Regions from separate parts of the Allobosea sp. 05T422_2 genome, predicted to be linked through region 3. Evidence: predicted binding sites of a transcription regulator. Region 3 holds the regulator's gene; each other region holds the start of a gene.
What was found. Region 3 encodes LexA, which represses DNA repair genes until DNA is damaged. Its sites were predicted from a motif close to TGTTCNNNNTGTGTTCNG; they were not measured.
Positions count from the first base shown of each region.

Region 1 (6,087 bases), on a different contig from region 3:
GGCGCTCTCAGCGCCAATGCCCAGGCGCCGAAGGAAATCCGCATCGATTACGCCACCTACAACCCCGTCAGCCTGGTGCTGAAGGAGCGTGGCACGCTGGAGAAGGCACTCGCTTCCGAGGGCATCACGGTGCGCTGGGTGCAATCCGCCGGATCGAACAAGGCGCTCGAATTCCTCAATGCCGGCTCGATCGATTTCGGTTCGACGGCCGGCGCTGCCGCCTTGATCGGCAAGATCAATGGCAACCCGATCAAGTCGATCTATGTCTATTCGCGGCCTGAATGGACGGCGCTGGTTACCGGGGCCAAGAGCGAGATCACGAGGGTTGCCGATCTCAAGGGCAAGCGCGTCGCCGTCACCCGCGGCACCGATCCGCATATCTTCCTGGTACGGGCACTCGCTGAGGCCAAGCTGACCGAGAAGGACGTCAAGCTCGTGCTGCTTCAGCATGCCGATGGCCGCCTCGCGCTTGAGCGCGGCGATGTCGACGCCTGGGCCGGGCTCGACCCCCTGATGGCTGCAGCCGAGGTCGAGAGCGGTGCAAAGCTGTTCCACCGGAAGGCCGAGGACAACACCTGGGGCATCCTGAATGTCCGCGAGGCCTTCGCCAACGAGCATCCGGCGCTGGTCCGCAAGGTGCTGGCCGCCTACGAGGAGGCCCGTGCCTATGCGTTGGCCAACCCGGCCGAGCTGAAGAAGGTGCTCGTCGACTATACCAAGCTCTCCGACGCGGTCATCGAGCGCCAGCTTACCCGCACCGAACTGACCCATTCCGCGATCGGGCAGGCCCAGGCCGACACCATCCTTGCTGCTGGTCTCGCACTCAAGGAGGCGGGCGTCCTGCCGGCGACGACCGACGTCAAGGCGGTGGTCGACAGCCTGCTCGACCGTCGCTTCGCTGCCGCCAATAACTGAGCCCGGACGAGCAGACACAAGCCGGAACGATGAGCACGCTGGGACTCGATACGGTTGCCGAGGGTAGGGGGCGTCCGGATGTCTTCCGGAAACCCCGCGGCCTCGGTTTGGCCGGCCTGCTGCTGCCGCTTCTTCTGGCTGCTCTCTGGGAGTTCCTGGTCGGTGCCGGCTTGGCCAATGGTCGTCTGATGCCGCCGCCGAGCGTGGTCGGCAAGACGCTCTGGCAACTCGCCGTCTCGGGCGAACTCCTGACCCATGCGTCGGCCACGCTCTGGCGTGTTGCCGCCGGCTTCGGGCTGGGAGCGGCTGTCGGCACGCTGCTCGGCGCGCTGACGGGGGCCCTGCCTCTGGCGCGCAGCGTGCTCGATCCGACCTTGCAGGCTCTGCGAGCGATTCCCTCGATTGCCTGGGTGCCGCTCTTCATCCTCTGGTTCGGCATCTTCGAAGCGTCGAAAATCGCGCTGATTGCCGTTGGCGTGTTCTTCCCCGTCTATCTCGGCGTGGCGGCGGCGATCCTCTCGATCGATCGCAAGATCATCGAGGTTGGGCGCGTCTTCCGGCTCGGCCGCTTCGCCATGGTGCGGCGGGTGCTGCTGCCGGCGATCCTGCCCGCCTGGTTCACCGCGCTGCGCTCGGGCCTCGGCCTTGGTTTCATGTTCGTGGTTGCGGCCGAGATCATGGGAGCGAGCGAGGGCCTTGGTTATCTGCTTGTGGACGGCCAGCAGCTTGGCCGTCCCGACACCATCATCGCGGCCATCATCGCCTTCGCCGTGCTCGGCAAACTGGCGGATGGCCTGCTTCTCGCCATCACGCGGCCTTTCCTCGCCTGGCAGGATCTGGGTCGCGACAAGCTCTGAAAGGCATCCTCGATGCTGAGCTTCGACAGCCTCTCCAAAACCTATGCCGACGGCACACAGGCACTGTCTGCTGTCACCACCACCGTGGCCGCCGGCGAGATCCTCGCGCTTGTCGGCGGCTCCGGTTGCGGCAAGACCACCTTACTGCGGCTCGTCGCCGGGCTGGACCAACCAAGCGCCGGCCGCGTCAGCCTCGACGGCGAGGCGATCCTGGCGCCACGCGCCGATGTCGGCGTGATCTTTCAGGAGCCGCGCCTCTTCCCCTGGCTCAGTGTCTCCGAGAATGTCTCCTTCGGCCTGTCGCATCTGACGCCCTTCGCACGCGAGGGACTGGTCGCGAATGCGCTCGTGCGTGTCGGGCTCGCCGGCTACGAGAAGCGCTGGCCGCGCGAACTGTCCGGCGGGCAGCAGCAGCGCGTCGCCATCGCGCGCGCCCTGGTGACACGGCCAAAGCTGCTTTTGATGGACGAGCCCTTCTCGGCGCTCGACGCCACGACGCGGGCAAGCCTGCACGGCCATCTGCTGGCGCTCTGGGAGGAGAGCCGGCCGACCGTCGTCATGGTCACCCATGATGTCGAGGAGGCGGTGACATTGGCAGATCGCATCATCGTCATGCAGCCGAACCCCGGCCGCATCTTCGATGAATTCGACAATCCTCTCGCCCGTCCGCGCGACAGGCTCTCTCCAGCCTTCGAGGCGAGCAAGCGCGAGGTCCTGCGCACTCTCGATCGCTCCCTCGCGAACGGAGAGCCGCATCAGCACAAGGCCGCCGAGACCGCAGGCATGTGGTGGTGAGGCGCGAGACGCCCATGCCGGGTTGGGGCTGGCCCCGCGTCGGCGACAGGCTTATCACGGCGGCACATCGCCGCTCGTCTGAAGAAGGTTGAGAACCATGGACGTCACCGCGCTTCGCGCCCTCCAGGCTCCGCTCAAGGACAAATACCGCGAGGCGCCCGACGCCGCGGTGATCACGCTGAAGGCCCGTGGCGAACTCGACGACCAGCATATCGCCTGCAAGGTCGAGACCGGCCGCGCGATCGCCCTGGCCGGGCTGCACCCGGCGACCGGCGGAACCGGTGCCGAGCTCTGCTCCGGCGACATGCTGCTTGAGGCGCTGGTCGCCTGCGCCGGCGTCACGCTGAAGGCGGTCGCGACCGCCCTTGAAATCGAACTGAAGAAGGGAACTGTCAGGGCCGAGGGCGATCTCGATTTCCGCGGCACGCTCGGCGTCGTCAAGGATGCGCCCGTCGGCTTCAAGGCGATCCGCCTGTCCTTCGATGTCGAGAGCGACGCCCCACAGGACAAGCTCGACACTCTGCTCAAGCTGACCGAGCGCTACTGCGTCGTCTTCCAGACGCTGAACGTCAAGCCGGAGCTTTCGGCCGTGCTCAACCGCGGCTGATCACTCGGCGGCCTTCAGCTCGAGCCCCTTGGCGAAGGGTAGCGACGGCTCGCTCTTCGCCGGCTCATCGAATTCGAGCGCGCCGATCTTGTCGCCGCGGCTGGTGATCTTGCCGGCCGAGGTGCGGATGCCGGCGACATCCTCCTGCGCCTGGCGAAAATGCTGGTCGAGCTTCTCGGCCCGCTCGCCGAGCCGGCGGACATCGGTCAGGAGCCTGCCAACCTCGGTCTGGATGACGCGAGCCTCCTCGCGCATGCGGGCATCGCGAATGAGCGACTGCATCAGCTGGATCGCCAGGGCGAGCAGGGACGGCGACACGACCATGACGCGGGAGCGATGGGCCTTCTGGATCACGTCGTCGAAATGCTCGTGCAGGTCGGCATAGATCGATTCGGACGGCACGAAGAGCAGGGCCATGTCCTGCGTYTCGCCGGGCACGAAATAGCGCTCGGCGATATCCTTGACGTGCTGGCCGACATCGCCGCGCACGCGCACGCCCGCTGCCTTCTTTGCCTCCTCGCCACGCGCTTCGCGCAGCATGGTGAAGCTCTCCAGCGGGAATTTGGCGTCGATGACGAGGCCGCGCCCGTCTCCTGGCAGGGTGACGAGGCAGTCCGGCCGGTTGCGGTTCGAGAGCGTCGGCTGGAACGAGAAGAAGGCGGCGGGMAGCCCGTCGCGGATGATCGCCTCCATCCGGCCCTGGCCATAGGCGCCACGTGCCTGCTTGTTGGAGAGCACGTCCTTGAGGGTCACCACTTCGCTGGTCAGGTCGGTCAGGTTCTTCTGGGCAGCGTCGATGACCGCAAGCCGTTCCTGCAGCTTGCCGAGGCTCTCCGTGGTCTGCTTGACGTTCTGCTCGAGCCCGGAGCCGACCTGCTGGCGCAGGCCGTCCATCCGCTCGGCGACGAGGCGGGCAAGGTCGGCCTGCCGCGTCGAGAGAATCTCGGCCATCGTCTGCATCCGGCCCGTCATCTCGGCTTGCATGCGGTTCATCTCGGCGACCTTGTCGTCCATCTCGCGGGCGCGTTCGGCAGCGATGACGGCCTCGATCGCTCGCCCGCGCGAACTGCGCCAGAGCGACAACGCGACGAGCACAAGCAGAAACAGGCTGCTACCGGCGAAGGCAAGGGCGGCCTCGCTCCAGGTGACCGGCCGCTCGAGCAGCGTGAAGGCAATTCCGTTCATGACGGCAGATTAGCCGATTCGCGTGCGCATGCCGAACGAAAGCGGAACGGTTTGACCACCCGCCAACAAGTGCTTATGTCCGCGGCGTCAGCAAGAAAAACCGGTTCGAGCGCCCTATGGCTATTCGCCCTCTCGTCATCCTGCCCGATTCAGTCCTGCGCCAGGTCTCGAAACCTGTCGAGGCCGTCACGCCCGAGATCAAGGCGCTCGCCGCCGACATGCTCGAGACCATGTATGACGCACCCGGCATCGGCCTGGCAGCGATCCAGATCGGCGTGCCGCTGCGCCTGCTGACGATCGACCTCGCCAAGCCGGAGGAGGAGAAGGCGCCGATGACCTTCATCAATCCGGAAATCACCTGGTCTTCCAAGGAGCTGAACATCCATGAGGAAGGCTGCCTTTCGATCCCCGAATATTACGAGGAGGTCGAGCGTCCGGCGCGGGTGAAGGTTCGCTATCTCGATCTCGACGGCAAGGTGCAGGACATCGAGGCGGACGGCCTGCTCGCCACCTGCCTTCAGCACGAGATCGACCATCTCAATGGCGTGCTCTTCATCGATCACCTGTCGCGGCTGAAGCGCGAGCGTGTCACCAAGCGTTTCGCCAAGGCGGCGCGTCGCGACAGCGCGGCCTGAATGATCCGTATCGATCAGAAAGCGGCGCTGTTCGCATGAGTTTGCGCGTCATCTTCATGGGCACACCGGATTTCGCCGTGCCGACCCTGACCGAGATCATCGGCCAGGGCCACGAGGTTGTGAGTTGCTACACCCGCGCCCCGGCGCAGGCCGGTCGTGGTCTCGATCTGAAGCCGTCCCCGGTGCATCGCGCCGCCGAGCGCTTCGGCATTCCGGTGTTCACGCCGAAGACGTTGAAGACCGACGAAGCTGCCGAGGTGATCGCCTCGCATCAGGCCGACGTCGCGGTCGTCGTCGCCTATGGCATGATCCTGCCGCAGGCGATCCTTGATCTGCCGGAACTGGGCTGCCTCAACCTGCACGCGTCGCTTCTCCCGCGCTGGCGCGGCGCTGCCCCGATCCAGCGGGCCATCATGGCGGGCGATGCCGAGAGTGGCATCTGCGTCATGAAGATGGAGGCGGGGCTGGATACCGGCCCGGTCGGCATGGTCGAGAAGCTTGCGATCGGCCCCGATATGACGGCCGGCGAACTGCATGATCGGCTGGCTTCGCTTGGCGCCGACCTGATGGTGCGCGCCCTGGCTGCGCTCGGGCGTGGCGGGCTGCAGTTCACTCCACAACCCGTCGAGGGGGTGACCTACGCTGCCAAGATCGCCAATGCCGAGGCGAAGCTGGACTGGGCGCGTCCAGCGCAGCAGGTCCATGACCTCGTGCGCGGGCTCTCGCCCTTTCCAGGCGCCTTTGCCGAGGTCGATCTCGGAAAGGGGCCGGAGAGGCTCAAGATCCTGCGTACGGCGCTGGCTGGCGGCGCTGCCGAGCCGGGCACGCTGCTGGACGGTGAGGGCACGATCGCCTGCGCCGAGGGCGCAGTGAGGTTGCTTCAGGTTCAGCGCGCCGGCCGTGCGCCCATGAGCGGGAGCGAATTCCTGCGCGGCGCGCGGCTCGATCCCGGCCATCGGATCTAGGGCGCCCGCATGATGTCGCCCAAAGTTCGGTTCCCAGTTTTCGGCATCATATTCTGATGCCCCGCTACAAGCTCGTCATCGAGTATGATGGAACGCCGTTCTCCGGCTGGCAGCGTCAGCTCAACGGT
Region 1 is NZ_JBFTLD010000334.1:324-6,410, reverse strand. Features, by position in the region: gene AC1DJT_RS33045 (aliphatic sulfonate ABC transporter substrate-binding protein) at 1-915, shown strand, start outside; gene AC1DJT_RS33040 (ABC transporter permease) at 945-1,772, shown strand; gene AC1DJT_RS33035 (ABC transporter ATP-binding protein) at 1,785-2,567, shown strand; gene AC1DJT_RS33030 (OsmC family protein) at 2,665-3,174, shown strand; gene AC1DJT_RS33025 (DNA recombination protein RmuC) at 3,175-4,359, opposite strand; gene AC1DJT_RS33020 (peptide deformylase) at 4,476-4,994, shown strand; gene fmt (methionyl-tRNA formyltransferase) at 5,030-5,959, shown strand; partial or broken gene AC1DJT_RS33010 (tRNA pseudouridine synthase A) at 6,016-6,087, shown strand, end outside.
Region 1: the regulator LexA is predicted to act here: its motif matches at 4,391-4,408, upstream of AC1DJT_RS33025 (DNA recombination protein RmuC).

Region 2 (6,087 bases), on a different contig from region 3:
GGGCCAGGTCGCCTGCTCGAACAGGTGCAGCAGGGCATGCGGGATGAACCGCGTGCGTGCCGCGTAGACATGCCGATCGCCTCGCGCGGCCTGGCCATGAGTGAAGAAGCGCTGCGGCACGACCAGATGCAGGTCGTCCCTGGCGCGCGTCATCGCGACATAGAGCAGCCTGCGCTCCTCCTCGATCTCGGCGGTCTCCCCGACGGCAAGGTCACTGGGAAGACAGCCGTCCACCGTGTTCAGCACAAAGACCGACTTCCATTCCTGTCCCTTGGCGGAGTGGATGGTCGAGAGGATGAGAAAATCCTCGTCCAGCGATGGCGGACCCGCTTCATCGCTCGTTGCGTCGGGCGGATTGAGGGTGAGCTCGGTGAGGAAGCGCTCGCGGGATGGATAGCCGGAGGCGATCTGCTCCAGCTGAACCAGATCGGCTCGACGCGTGGTGAAATCCTCGTGAATGCGCTCCAGGTGAGGGTCGTACCAGAGACGGGCCCGTTCGAGGTCTGCCGGCCAGCCTATCCCTGAGCGCAGCGCCCGGAATGTCGCAACGAAATCCGGCCAGGCGTCGCCCGTACGCGCGGGCGCCGACAGCTCCGCGAGGCCTGCTGCGAAATCATCTGCCGTGCCGGCCTGATCGAGCACGCGTTGCGCGGAGGTCGGCCCCACGCCCGGAAGCAGCTGCAGCAAGCGGAACCCGGCGACCCTGTCGCGCGGATTCTCGACGAAGCGCAGCATCGCCAGCATGTCTTTGACATGGGCGGCATCGAGGAATTTCAGCCCGCCGAACTTCTTGTAAGGAATATTGCGCCGTGTCAGCTCGACCTCCAGCGGGCCGCTGTGATGCGAGGCGCGAAAGAGCACCGCCTGCTGCTTGAGCGTGTGCCCCGCCTCCCTGTTCTCCAGCACGCGCGTCGCGACGAAGCGCGCCTGGTCGGCTTCGTCGCGAACATTGACGAGTTGGGGCTTGCCGCCCGACTGGCGGTCGGTCCAGAGGTTCTTGGTGAAGCGCTCGCGGGCGAGCTCGATCACCCCATTCGCGGCGGCCAGAATGGGCTGGTTCGAACGATAGTTCTGATCCAGCGTGACGACCTCAGCCGGTGGGCTGAAGGCCTGGGGGAAATCGAGGATATTGCGGATCTCGGCGGCGCGGAACGAGTAGATCGATTGCGCGTCATCGCCGACGACGGTGAGCCCCTGGCCATCGGGCTTGAGCGCCAGCAGGATCGAGGCCTGAAGCTTGTTGGTATCCTGATACTCGTCGACGAAGACATGGTCGAAACGTCCGCCCATCTCCGCGGCAAGGCTGGGCTCGCTTGCGGCCTGGGCCCAGCACAGCAGAAGATCGTCGTAATCAAGGACGTTCTGGGCCTGCTTGGCCTCGACATAGGCTGAAAAGAGCTGCTTCAGCTCCCCTGCCCATGATGCGCACCAGGGAAAKGAAGCACCCAGCACGGCCTCAACCGGCTCTTCGGCATTGACGCAGCGCGAATAGATCGCAAGGCAGGTGCCCTTCTTGGGAAAGCGCCCTTCCGTTTTCGAGTAGCCAAGCTCGTGACGAGCGAGGTTCATCAGGTCGGCGCTGTCCTCGCGGTCATGGATCGTGAAATGCGGATCGAGCCCAAGCTCCGGCGCGTAATCCCGGAGCAGCCTTGCTCCCACGCTGTGAAAGGTCCCGGCCCAGGTCAGYGCGTCGGTCATGACGGCAGCCCCCTCTCCCAGCACGTCGCGCGCGATGCGCTCCACCCGCCTCGCCATCTCGGCTGCAGCGCGTCGGGAGAAGGTCAGCATCATCATGCGGCGCGGGTCCGCACCGTTCAGGATCAGATGCGCGACACGATGCGCGAGCGTGTTGGTCTTGCCGGATCCCGCCCCCGCGATCACCAGCAAGGGACCCGGCTGCGTGCCGACGCCGTGCTCCACCGCGCGGCGTTGCGCGGGGTTGAGCCTGTCGAGATAGCTTGGTGGCGCCAGCGAATCGAGAGCGAACATGTCTCATATTCGATCATTTTTCGCGTTTTGTTCGCAACGCAAAAGATCGGGAATAGGGCAGCCGTCCTGAGCCAGATGGCCGAAGCCCTATGGCAGGATCGGTTTCGACCTGATCATGAGGCGGCGATTCACCTCACCCAGCCAGCGAGGCGAGCGCCCGCTCGATCCGGGAACAGCCGCCCCTGGCGCGCGCCTTCTCGAAGGAGGCCGCGAGCTTCCCGTTGGCATAGGCCTTCACCACGATGGCGTGGACATAGCTCTTGCGCGTCACGGCAGGCGTGTTCGCCAGTTGCTCCGAGACGGCGCGCATGATCTCGGCGAGCTGACGCTTCTCGCTGCCATCGCCGATCATGATCTGGCTGGCCAGCAGCAGTTCGGCGGCCGCAGCGTTCCCCGCCAGCATCCTCAAATCCTTGGCACTGATGGCGAGGCCGGAGATCTCGCGGAGATAGGCGTTGATGTMGCCGGCATGGACCGGCGTCACCTTGCCGTCCTCGTCCCGGTATTGCAGCAGTCGCCGGCCGGGCAACTGCGCAATCCGGGCAAGTGCTCGGGCGAGCGGGCCATCCTGCCGCGAGCATGCGATCTGCTTTCCGCCCTTGCCGCGAAACAGCAGGTCGATCCGCGAGGCCGTCAACGCGACATGGCGCTTGAGGAGCGTCGAGGCACCATGGCTGCCATTGCTCCTCGCATAGGCCTCGCCGCCAACGCGCAGATGGCAGCGGTCGATGATGGCGACTGCGCAAGCCAGCGTTTTCCTGCGGCAGAGCGCACGCGCCTTGAGATCATCGGCGACCGCCTTGCGCAAACGGGGCAGCGCGTCGATCAGCAGCCGCAATCGCTTCAACTTGCGGCGTTCGCGGACCCGCTCCCATTCGGGATGATAGAGATATTGCAGCCGCCCGGCCTCGTCCCGCCCGACCGCCTGGAGATGGGCCCGTGGATCGGCCGCGATGCGCACCTCGCGATAGGCGGGCGGAATTGCAAGTGAGCGGATCCGCTCAAGCAAGGCCGCGTCCCGGACGGGCTCGTCAGTGGCGTCGAGATAGGCAAAGCCCCTGCCGCGCCGGCCCCTGCGGATCGTCAGATCTCCGGGATTGACGATCCGCAGCCGACCAGGGGCGCGGGATGGCTTGCCGGCGACCATGGCGTTACTGCTTGCCCAGCGCTTCCTGCATCAAGCCGCTTCCCGGCGGTTATGATGGCGGCGCACGAGTTCTTCGGCGTAGGCCAAGTCAGCCTGCGTGAAGGCCGGCACCGGATCCGTGAGGATGGCGGTGAGGACATCCCGGTCGCGCTGGCCATTCGCTATCACAAAGGCGAGCGCATCCCTCGTCTCGCGTTCGGCATGAAGCTGGGCCACGAGGGCCGCAATCAATCTGTCCTTGGCCGATAGCTGCATGGCAAAACCTCCGCAGGAAGCTTCGCGATAAACACGGTCGGGCCAGCGCTTGTTCCGCCCAGGCGCAATCTGTCAGCCCGCCAGCGGCGACGCGCCGATCGTGACGGTGAGCGCGCCGAGGCGCTCGATGCTGCCGACGAGAACATTACCGGGAAGGACCGCGCCGACGCCATGCGGCGTACCGGTCATGATCACATCGCCGGGCTCGAGCGAGTAATATTTCGAGAGTGTCGCAATGATCTCGGGCGTGCGCCAGATCATCAAGGACAGGTCGGAATCCTGGCGTGCGACACCGTCGACCTCGAGGCGGATTTTGCCCGTCGACGGGTGGCCGACCTGTTCGACCGGGTAGATCGGGCCGCAGGGCGCCGAGTGATCGAATGATTTCTTAAGTTCCCACGGGATCCGCGGGCCGTCTGGCGTGTCGAGCAGCTTGCGGCGGGTCATGTCGAGGCAGATGCCGTAGCCGAAGACATGCTCGAGCGCTTCGTCCTGAGGGATGTTGTAGCCGCCGGACTTCATCGCCACCATGAGCTCGAGCTCGAAGTGAAAATCGTCCGTCATCGGCGGATAGGGAACGACGCCGCCGTTCTGGACGATTGCATCGGYCGGCTTCTGGAAGATCAGCGGGAAATCGCGGGTCTCGTCGCCGCCCATCTCCCTGACATGGGCGACATAGTTGCGACCGACGCAGTAGATCCGCCGGATCGGGAAGCGCGCCGAGGAGCCCTCGATCGGCAGTGACTGGAGGGTCGGCGCCGGAACGGCGAAGTCTGCGAGTGTCGTCATCTGGGAAGCCATGCGCTGGGTCACGATCGGGACAGCATATGGGCCGGCTCGATCCTGTCCAGATAAATCTGCATATTTTTATCACACGCCAGATAATCTGAATTTATTTGACACGTTTGATCGATAATGCATCGTTCGCTCATCCGTATCAGAAAAACGCAAGGGGAGCGGGATGAAACGTAGGCAGTTCATGGCAGCGGCGGCGGGCCTGCCGCTTGCGCTCGCAGCGTCGCGTGTTCATGCGCAGGCGCAGGATGAGCTCACGATCGTCTATCCGAGCCCGGGCGGGCTGGGTTATTTCGCCCTCTATGCCGCGATCGGCGAAGGTTATTTCGCCGAGGAGAAGCTCAAGATCCAGCCGCGCAGCGTCAATGGTTCGGCCCAGGCCATCCAGGCGCTCCTTGCGGGCCAGGCGCAGCTCGCCCATCCCGGTCCGGGGCCGCTGATGGCGGCGCGCGAACGGGGCCAGGATCTGGTCTACATCTACAATTACTTCACCCGCAGCCAGTTCAACCTCGTCGTGCCGGAGGCTTCGCCGTTCCAGAAGCCCACCGACCTGAAGGGCAAGGTCATCGGCGTCGGCACGGCAGACGGGGCGGAGGTCGCGTTCGTGCGCTCGATCTTCGACGCCGAGGGCATGAAGGAAGGCCAGGACTACAAGTTCATCACGGTTGGCGAGGGCGGCATGGCTGTCGCCGGCTTCATGCAGAAGGCGATCGACGCCTATGCCTCCGACACCGCGGGCGCGGCCACGCTGACACTGCGCGGTGTCAAGCTGCGCTCGCTGACACCTCCGCCGTTCCAGTCCTTCTTCGGCAACGGCTATGTGGTGACGCGGAAATATCTCGACGAGAACCGCAGCATGCTGGAGCGCTTCGGCCGCGCGCTGGTCAGGGGCACCAAATTCGGGATCGACCCGGCCAACCGGGCCGCGACCCTGAAACATGCCCGCATGGGCAATCCGCAACAGCTGGAAAACATGCCCTTCGCCGAGGCTCTGCTCGACGTCTATTACAAGCTGACCAGTCCGATCGATCCCGCCAAGGGTTTTGGCTACAACCACCCCGCCGCCTGGGAGATGTGGCAACAGACGCTCGTTGCCTCGGGCGATCTCAAGAAGCCGCTGGCCGACCTGACCAAGGCCTATTCCAACGATCTCGTCACGGCCTGGAACGCTCCGCGATGACGGTGGCGGCGACTGTATCGGCCGAGGCGCGACCTCGGCCGGTCTACGAACTCGCGCAGGTTTCGAAATCCTACGGCGAGCGCGTGGTGGCGCTGGAGAACGTCGATCTGGTTCTCCGGGAAGGTGAGTTCCATTCGGTCATCGGCTCGAGCGGCTGCGGGAAGTCGACGCTGCTCAAGATCATGGCGGGCCTGACACCGCCTTCGAAGGGCCGGGTGATGCTCGCGGGGACACCGGTGCTGGGCGCCCGTGCCGATATCGGGATGATGTTCCAGCAGGCGACGCTGTTTCCGTGGCGGACGACGCTCCAGAACATCCTGCTGCCGGTCGAAGTCCGCGAAGGGCGCGCTGCAGCCGAGACGGCCGCGGCGCGTGCTCGCGTCCTGCTCGAACTGGTCGGGCTGAAAGGGTTCGAGGACACCTACCCCTCGCAGCTCTCGGGCGGCATGGCGCAGCGCGCCGCGATCTGCCGGATGCTGATCTCGGAGCCGAATGTGCTGCTGCTCGACGAGCCGTTCAGCGCACTCGACGAGATCACCCGTGATTTCATGAACATGGAGCTGCAGCGCATCTGCCGCGAGCGCAACGCCTCGGCCTTCCTGGTGACCCATTCCATCGCCGAGGCCGTCATCCTCTCCGACATCGTGCATGTGATGTCGTCGCGCCCCGGGCGGATCGTGCGCAGCATCCCCATCGCCCTGCCGCGGCCGAGGACGCTCGA
Region 2 is NZ_JBFTLD010000130.1:1,216-7,302, reverse strand. Features, by position in the region: gene AC1DJT_RS21125 (ATP-dependent helicase) at 1-1,989, opposite strand, end outside; gene AC1DJT_RS21120 (DNA topoisomerase IB) at 2,123-3,136, opposite strand; gene AC1DJT_RS21115 (hypothetical protein) at 3,167-3,391, opposite strand; gene AC1DJT_RS21110 (fumarylacetoacetate hydrolase family protein) at 3,464-4,180, opposite strand; gene AC1DJT_RS21105 (ABC transporter substrate-binding protein) at 4,353-5,366, shown strand; gene AC1DJT_RS21100 (ABC transporter ATP-binding protein) at 5,363-6,087, shown strand, end outside.
Region 2: the regulator LexA is predicted to act here: its motif matches at 2,007-2,024, upstream of AC1DJT_RS21125 (ATP-dependent helicase).

Region 3 (6,652 bases):
CATCTTCAACCTGCTCGGGCCGCTCTCCAACCCGGCCGGTGTCAAGAGGCAGCTCGTCGGCGCCTTCTCAGAGACCTGGCTCGAGCCGATGGTGCGCGTGCTGTCTGCTCTGGGCTCCGACCGCATCTGGGCCGTGAACGGCTCTGACGGCCTTGACGAGATTACCACCACCGGCCCGACCCGCGTCGTCGCGCTCGACAAGGGCAAGATCGAGAGTTTCTCGATCAGCCCGGACGATGTCGGCCTGGCCCGTGCAAAGCCCGAGGATCTGCGCGGCGGTGAACCGGCGCAGAATGCCGAGGCGCTCCGCGCGGTTCTCGACGGCAAGAAGACGCCCTTCCGCGATATCGCGGCCTTCAATGCCGCCGCCGCGCTCGTCGTGGCCGGTCAGGCCGGTGATCTGCGCGACGGCCTCGCCCGCGCGACCTCGGCGATCGACAGCGGCAAGGCCAAGGCGACGCTGACCGCACTTATCGCCAGCTCGAACGCGTGAGGACGTCATGAGCGACATCCTCGCCCGCATCGAGGCCTATAAGCGTCAGGAGATCGCCGCAGCCAAGGCCGCGGTTTCCCAGGCGGAGATCGAGCAGCGCGCCCTGGCTGCCGGCCCCGTGCGTGGCTTCACGGCCGCGCTTGCCGCGAAACACGCGGCCGGCAAGCCTGCATTGATCGCCGAGATCAAGAAGGCCAGCCCGTCCAAGGGGCTGATCCGCGCCGATTTCGACCCGCCATCGCTGGCACGCGCCTATGCCGATGGCGGCGCGGCCTGCCTGTCCGTACTGACCGATGCCCCCTCTTTCCAGGGACAGCCGGAATTCCTGCAGCAGGCGCGCGCGGCAAGCGGCCTTCCCGCCCTGCGCAAGGATTTCCTCTATGACCCCTATCAGGTCTTCGAGGCTCGCGCCTGGGGCACCGACTGTATCCTGATCATCATGGCCGGTGTCGATGACGGGACAGCCCGCGCGCTGAACGAGACGGCAAAGTCACTCGGCATCGACGTGCTGGTCGAGGTTCACAACGAAGCCGAGCTCGATCGTGCCCTCGAGCTCGACAGCCCCCTGCTCGGCATCAACAATCGCGACCTTCGCAGCTTTGCCGTCGATCTCGCCGTCACCGAGAGACTTGCTCCGCGCGTCCCCGCGGACCGCATCATCGTTGGCGAGAGCGGCATCTTCAGCCATGCCGACATCGCACGGTTGCAGCGCGCCGGCGTCAACACCTTCCTCGTCGGCGAGAGCCTGATGCGGCAGGACGATGTCGCCGCTGCCACCCGTGATCTCCTGACCGGTTCTGCGCGCAGCGCAGCATGAGCAAGCTCAGCCATCTCGACGCCAGCGGCCAGGCCCATATGGTCGATGTCGGCGACAAGGAGGAGACCTCGCGCATCGCTGTCGCCGAGGGCTGTGTCGTCATGCAGCCCGGGACTCTGGCGATCGTGCGCGATGGCGACGCCAAGAAAGGCGACGTACTTGGCACGGCGCGCCTGGCTGGAATCATGGCCGCTAAGCGCACGCATGAACTGATCCCGCTCTGTCACCCCCTGCTGATCAGCAAGATCAGCGTCGACCTCACCCTGGACGAGACATTGCCCGGGGTGCGCGTGAGCGCTGAGGTCAAGATGAAGGGACAGACCGGCGTCGAGATGGAGGCGTTGACCGCTGTCGGCGTCGCCTGCCTCACAGTTTACGACATGGTCAAGGCGGTCGACCGGGCGATGCGGATCGAAGGCATCAGGCTCGTCCACAAGTCAGGTGGAAAATCCGGCACTTTCGATCTCCCGGAAACTGCGCGATGAGCCTCACGCCCGTCCCCGTCGCCCTGAAGGCGCTGATCGACAGCGTTCCGGCACCGACACCATCAGAAACCCTGCCACTCGCACATTGCGTAGGGCGCGTGCTCGCCGCCGACCTGCAGGCGCTTCGGACCCAGCCCCCCTTTGCCAACTCCGCAATGGACGGATACGCCGTTCGCGCAGATGATATTGCGCCGGCAAATGAATTGCGTGTCATCGGCGAATCGGCTGCCGGTCGTTCCTTCTCAGGGATGGTCCGCTCCAATGAGGCTGTTCGCATCTTCACCGGTGCTCCGATTCCGGAGGGCGCCGATACGATCCTGATTCAGGAGAATGCGGACGGCGTCGGCACTGCGACGATCCGCGTGCGCGAGGGCGCCGAGCGCGGCAAGTTCGTTCGTCAGGCAGGATTGGACTTCTGCGAGGGCGAGGTGTTGCTTCTCGCCGGCAGCCGGCTCGACAGTGCGAGCCTCGGCCTCGCGGCAGCCATGGGCCACCCCATGCTCACGGTGCGTCGCAAGCCACTGGTCGCGATCCTCGCGACCGGCGACGAACTGGTCCAGCCCGGCGAGCCGGTTGGACCCGACCAGATCGTCGCGTCCAACAGTTTTGCGCTCGCCGCGCTGGTCGAGCAGGCCGGCGGCACGGCGCTCGATCTCGGGATTGCCCGCGATGATCATGCCGATCTCGCCGACAAGATTGGCCAGGCACGGAAGGCCGATGCCGATGTGCTGATCACCCTCGGAGGAGCCTCGGTAGGTGAGCACGATCTCGTCCAGGCAGCGTTGATCGGTCAAGGCATGGCGCYCGGCTTCTGGAAGATCGCCATGCGGCCGGGCAAGCCGATGATGATGGGCCGCCTCGGCCGCATGGTCGCGCTCGGCCTACCCGGAAACCCCGTCTCGTCCATCGTCTGCGGGCATCTCTTCGTCGTGCCCCTGCTCAGGACCCTCCTGGGCGTACCGGAACCGGAGCGCGATCTGAGTGAGCCTGCAATCGTCGGAAGAAATTTGCCGGCAAATGATGAGCGGCGGGACTATATGAGGTCGGAACTGACGCTCACTCCGGAAGGATGGCTGGCAACGCCCTTCGCCAAGCAGGATTCATCGATGCTGGCCACTCTTGCCCGCGMCGACGCGCTACTCATTCGCGAATCGTTTGCTGCGCCGGCAAACAAAGGCGACAACTGCCGGATCATCCGCCTACGCTGAGCGCGCTTGCGGAACACAACGCGAACCTGTATGGTGTTCGTGCTTTGTTTCGATTCCATACAAAGAGCGCCGGCGGGAACCATGCTGACACGCAAACAGTTCGAACTGCTTCGTTTCATCCAGGAACGCCTGCGCGAGACAGGGGTGCCCCCCTCCTTCGACGAGATGAAGGACGCGCTCGATCTGCGCTCCAAGTCCGGTATCCATCGCCTGATCATGGCGCTGGAGGAGCGCGGGTTCATTCGCCGCCTTCCCAATCGAGCCCGAGCGCTGGAGATCATAAAGCTGCCCGAAGGGGCCGGCGGCCCTCAGGCGACGCGCGGACGGTTCAGCCCCTCCGTCGTCCAAGGGGGGCTTGGCAAGGTCCGGCCGATCGCACCGCCCCCGGACGAAGATGTGCGCTCCACGGTTGCGATTCCGGTCATGGGGCGGATTGCCGCCGGTACACCGATTTCCGCCATCCAGAGCCGCAGCCATACCGTGGCACTGCCTGYCGACATGCTTGGCCCCGGTGAACATTTTGCCCTCGAGGTTCGCGGCGACTCGATGGTGGAAGCCGGCATTCTCGACGGCGATACGGTGGTGATCAAGCGTCAGGACACGGCCAATACCGGGGATATCGTCGTGGCTCTGATCGATGACGAGGAAGCAACGCTGAAGCGACTGCGCAAGCGCGGCTCCTCGATCGCGCTCGAGGCTGCCAATCCCGCCTATGAGACAAGGGTGCTGGGACCGGACCGCGTCAAGATTCAGGGCCGCCTGGTCAACCTGATGCGGCGCTACTGAAGCGGCTCGTGTTCTTCGACAGCCGCCAGCGGCAAAGCCGGCGTGCTTGCAGGCCGCTCCCGCTTGCGGCTCCAGGGACGATCGACACCATCCTGCTCTGATAGATGGGCGCGCCAGCCGCCCTTGTTGCCGACAAGGGCGGTCGCGCCATCGCGCGACAATGCCCTGCGGTCGATCAGTCGTGCTGCGCACGGAGCGTTCCACGGAATCGGCGTGATGACGAGATCGGCGCGCCGACAGTCCTCGACGATGGCCAGGCGATCACGTGCAAAGGCAACGCTTCGTCCATCCTTGCTGCGGACGACACAACCCAACGTGTCGCAGGTCGCGCCTTCCCGCAGGCTGTTGTCGTCAGTCCGGCGATTATCGCCATCTGCGTTCAGCCATTGCTGCAGCACGAAGCGGCTCGGTTGCCCCGCCAGGATCATGCGACCATCGCCCCCGCGGACCAGGATCCCGGAACCATCGCGTTCGATCAGGATGTCGGGCCTGTCGGGCTTCGCTGCCACGAGCAGTCCCGCGATCAGGGGGGCGACGGCCAGGAAGCGCAGCGGTGTCGTCCAGAGCGTGATCCAGAGAAGCGCGGCGGCAAAGCATGCGAGCGCCGCGGCCCCGAATGCAGGAATGATCACCGCGGAGTGGTCGAATCCCGCAACCCAGCGCGCGGATTGCAGCACATAGTCCGAAGCGACTCCCATGAGCGCCCAAGCCGGCCAATCCAGGCCGAAGGGATAGGCGAGCACGCCGAAGACAGCGGCAGGCATGACGATCAGGGAAACGAAGGGCAAGGCGAGCGCATTGCCGAGCAGACCGAAGGGGTTGAAGGTCTGGAAGTGATAGGCACCGAACGGTGCGGTTGCGACCGTCGCCAGCACGGTCGTGACCGTGAGCCCGACCACCGCGATCCAGATCGGCCGTAGCGGCCAAGGCAGGTTCGCCGGCGCCTCGGAGTGGCCGCGATCCTCCCAGCGCTCGGCAAAGGCGATCAGCGCCGCGACAGCGCCAAAGGACATCTGGAAGCTTGGACCAAGCAGCGCGTCAGGCTCGCGCAGCAGAACGATCATCGCAGCGAGAGCCAGATTGCGCATGCTGAGCGCCGGGCGATCGACGAGAATCGCACCGAGCATGACCAATGTCATGATCAGCGAGCGCACCGTCGCGACCTCGGCTCCCGAGAAGATGCAATAAGCCGTGGCGCCGAGCATCGCGGCCAGGGCGGCGAGTTTCTTTATGGGCCAGCGCAATGCCAGCGTTTGCGATAGCGCCAGCAGGCCACGGACCAGGCCGAAGATCGTGGCGGAGGCCAGCACCATGTGAAGGCCCGAGATCGAGATGATATGATAGATTCCGGCCGCGCGGAGGTCGATATTGGTCGCCTCCGTGATGAGGCCGCGCTTGCCAGTAACCAGCGACGCCGCCATCGCGCCAGCCTGCCCTCCCCCGATCCCGGCGATGCGCTCCGTCAGGGCATTGCGCGCCCGGTCGACCGTCGCGGGTATCTGAAGCTCGAGCGGTGGCTGCAAGGGTGGTGGGGCGAGCGTGATCTTTCCGGGGATGGTCCCGACTGCACCAAGCCCTCGGAAGAAGGCGTCGCGCCCGAAGTCGTAGCCACCTGGTCGCACTGGACCGGGCGGCGGCAGGAGGCGCGCGACGGCAGCGATGTGATCGCCCGGCGAAACCGAACCACCTTTGACGTTGACCCGAACCCGCCGTGGCAGGCGTTCAGGCTCCACCCCGGCAATGCTGGTCACCAGGATCACGAGGCGCGCGCCGGCGTCGCGCGCCTCGACCGATTCGACAAAGCCGGTGAGTTGTCCCACGCGCATTCGATCGAGCATCGGTGCTGCGATTGTCGCCGTGCGCCAGGCCGCGGCACCAAAGCCGGCGAAGATGGCAGCAAGGCCGACGCAAGCGAGCATGACCGGGCGTCGGGCGCGCGACAGCGCTGCCATCGCAGCGGAGACGCCAAAGCCGGAGAGCGGGACCCAGAAGGATGGCTCGCGATCAGCCGCGAAATAGAGCAGAATGCCGGCTCCCATCAGCACCGGCAGCCAGAGAAACAGCCTTCTTCGTCCGGCCTCGATCGCGATGGCGCCCAGGAAGCGCGCGCGCCATTCGGCGAGAAACAACCGAATGGCAGCGTCCTGAAACCATATCTCGGGAATGCGGAATGGTACGGCGCGAACACGCGCGCCGCGCAGCCGGCTCGGGTCTGGCGGCGCCTCGCGCATAGGCCGTCCCTCGGTCAGCCAACCAGATGCGATCTTGCGCTTAACGTCGGCCCCATCAGCATGTTACAGGGGCGGCGTCGGTTGTCATGTCCCTTCGACGTCTTGTTCCTCTGCCGCTCTGTCGGCCTCATTTCCCGTCCTGCCGGAGCCTGCCTTTCATGAGTGATGCGGTCGTTACGCGCTTCGCGCCGTCTCCAACCGGATTCCTGCATATCGGCGGCGCGCGTACCGCGCTGTTCAACTGGCTCTATGCCCGTCGCCATGGCGGCAAGATGCTGCTGCGCATCGAGGACACCGACCGCGAACGCTCGACCGAGCCGGCCATCGCGGCGATTCTCGACGGCCTGTCCTGGCTTGGCCTCGATTGGGACGGCGAGACCGTCTACCAGTTCGCCCGTGCGGCCCGGCACCGCGAGGTCGCCGAGCAGATGCTCGCCGCCGGCAAGGCCTATTATTGCTATGCGACACCGCAGGAACTCGAGGAGATGCGCGAGAAGGCGCGCGCCGAGGGCCGTCCCATGCGCTATGACGGACGCTGGCGCGATCGCGATCCGGCAACCGCGCCGGCCGGCGTGAAGCCGGTCATCCGCCTGCGCGCGCCGCAGACCGGAGAGACGGTGGTCGAGGACGAG
Region 3 is NZ_JBFTLD010000209.1:4,677-11,328, reverse strand. Features, by position in the region: gene trpD (anthranilate phosphoribosyltransferase) at 1-493, shown strand, start outside; gene trpC (indole-3-glycerol phosphate synthase TrpC) at 501-1,310, shown strand; gene moaC (cyclic pyranopterin monophosphate synthase MoaC) at 1,307-1,795, shown strand; gene AC1DJT_RS26855 (molybdopterin molybdotransferase MoeA) at 1,792-3,003, shown strand; gene lexA (transcriptional repressor LexA) at 3,085-3,789, shown strand; gene AC1DJT_RS26845 (ComEC/Rec2 family competence protein) at 3,783-6,020, opposite strand; gene gltX (glutamate--tRNA ligase) at 6,179-6,652, shown strand, end outside.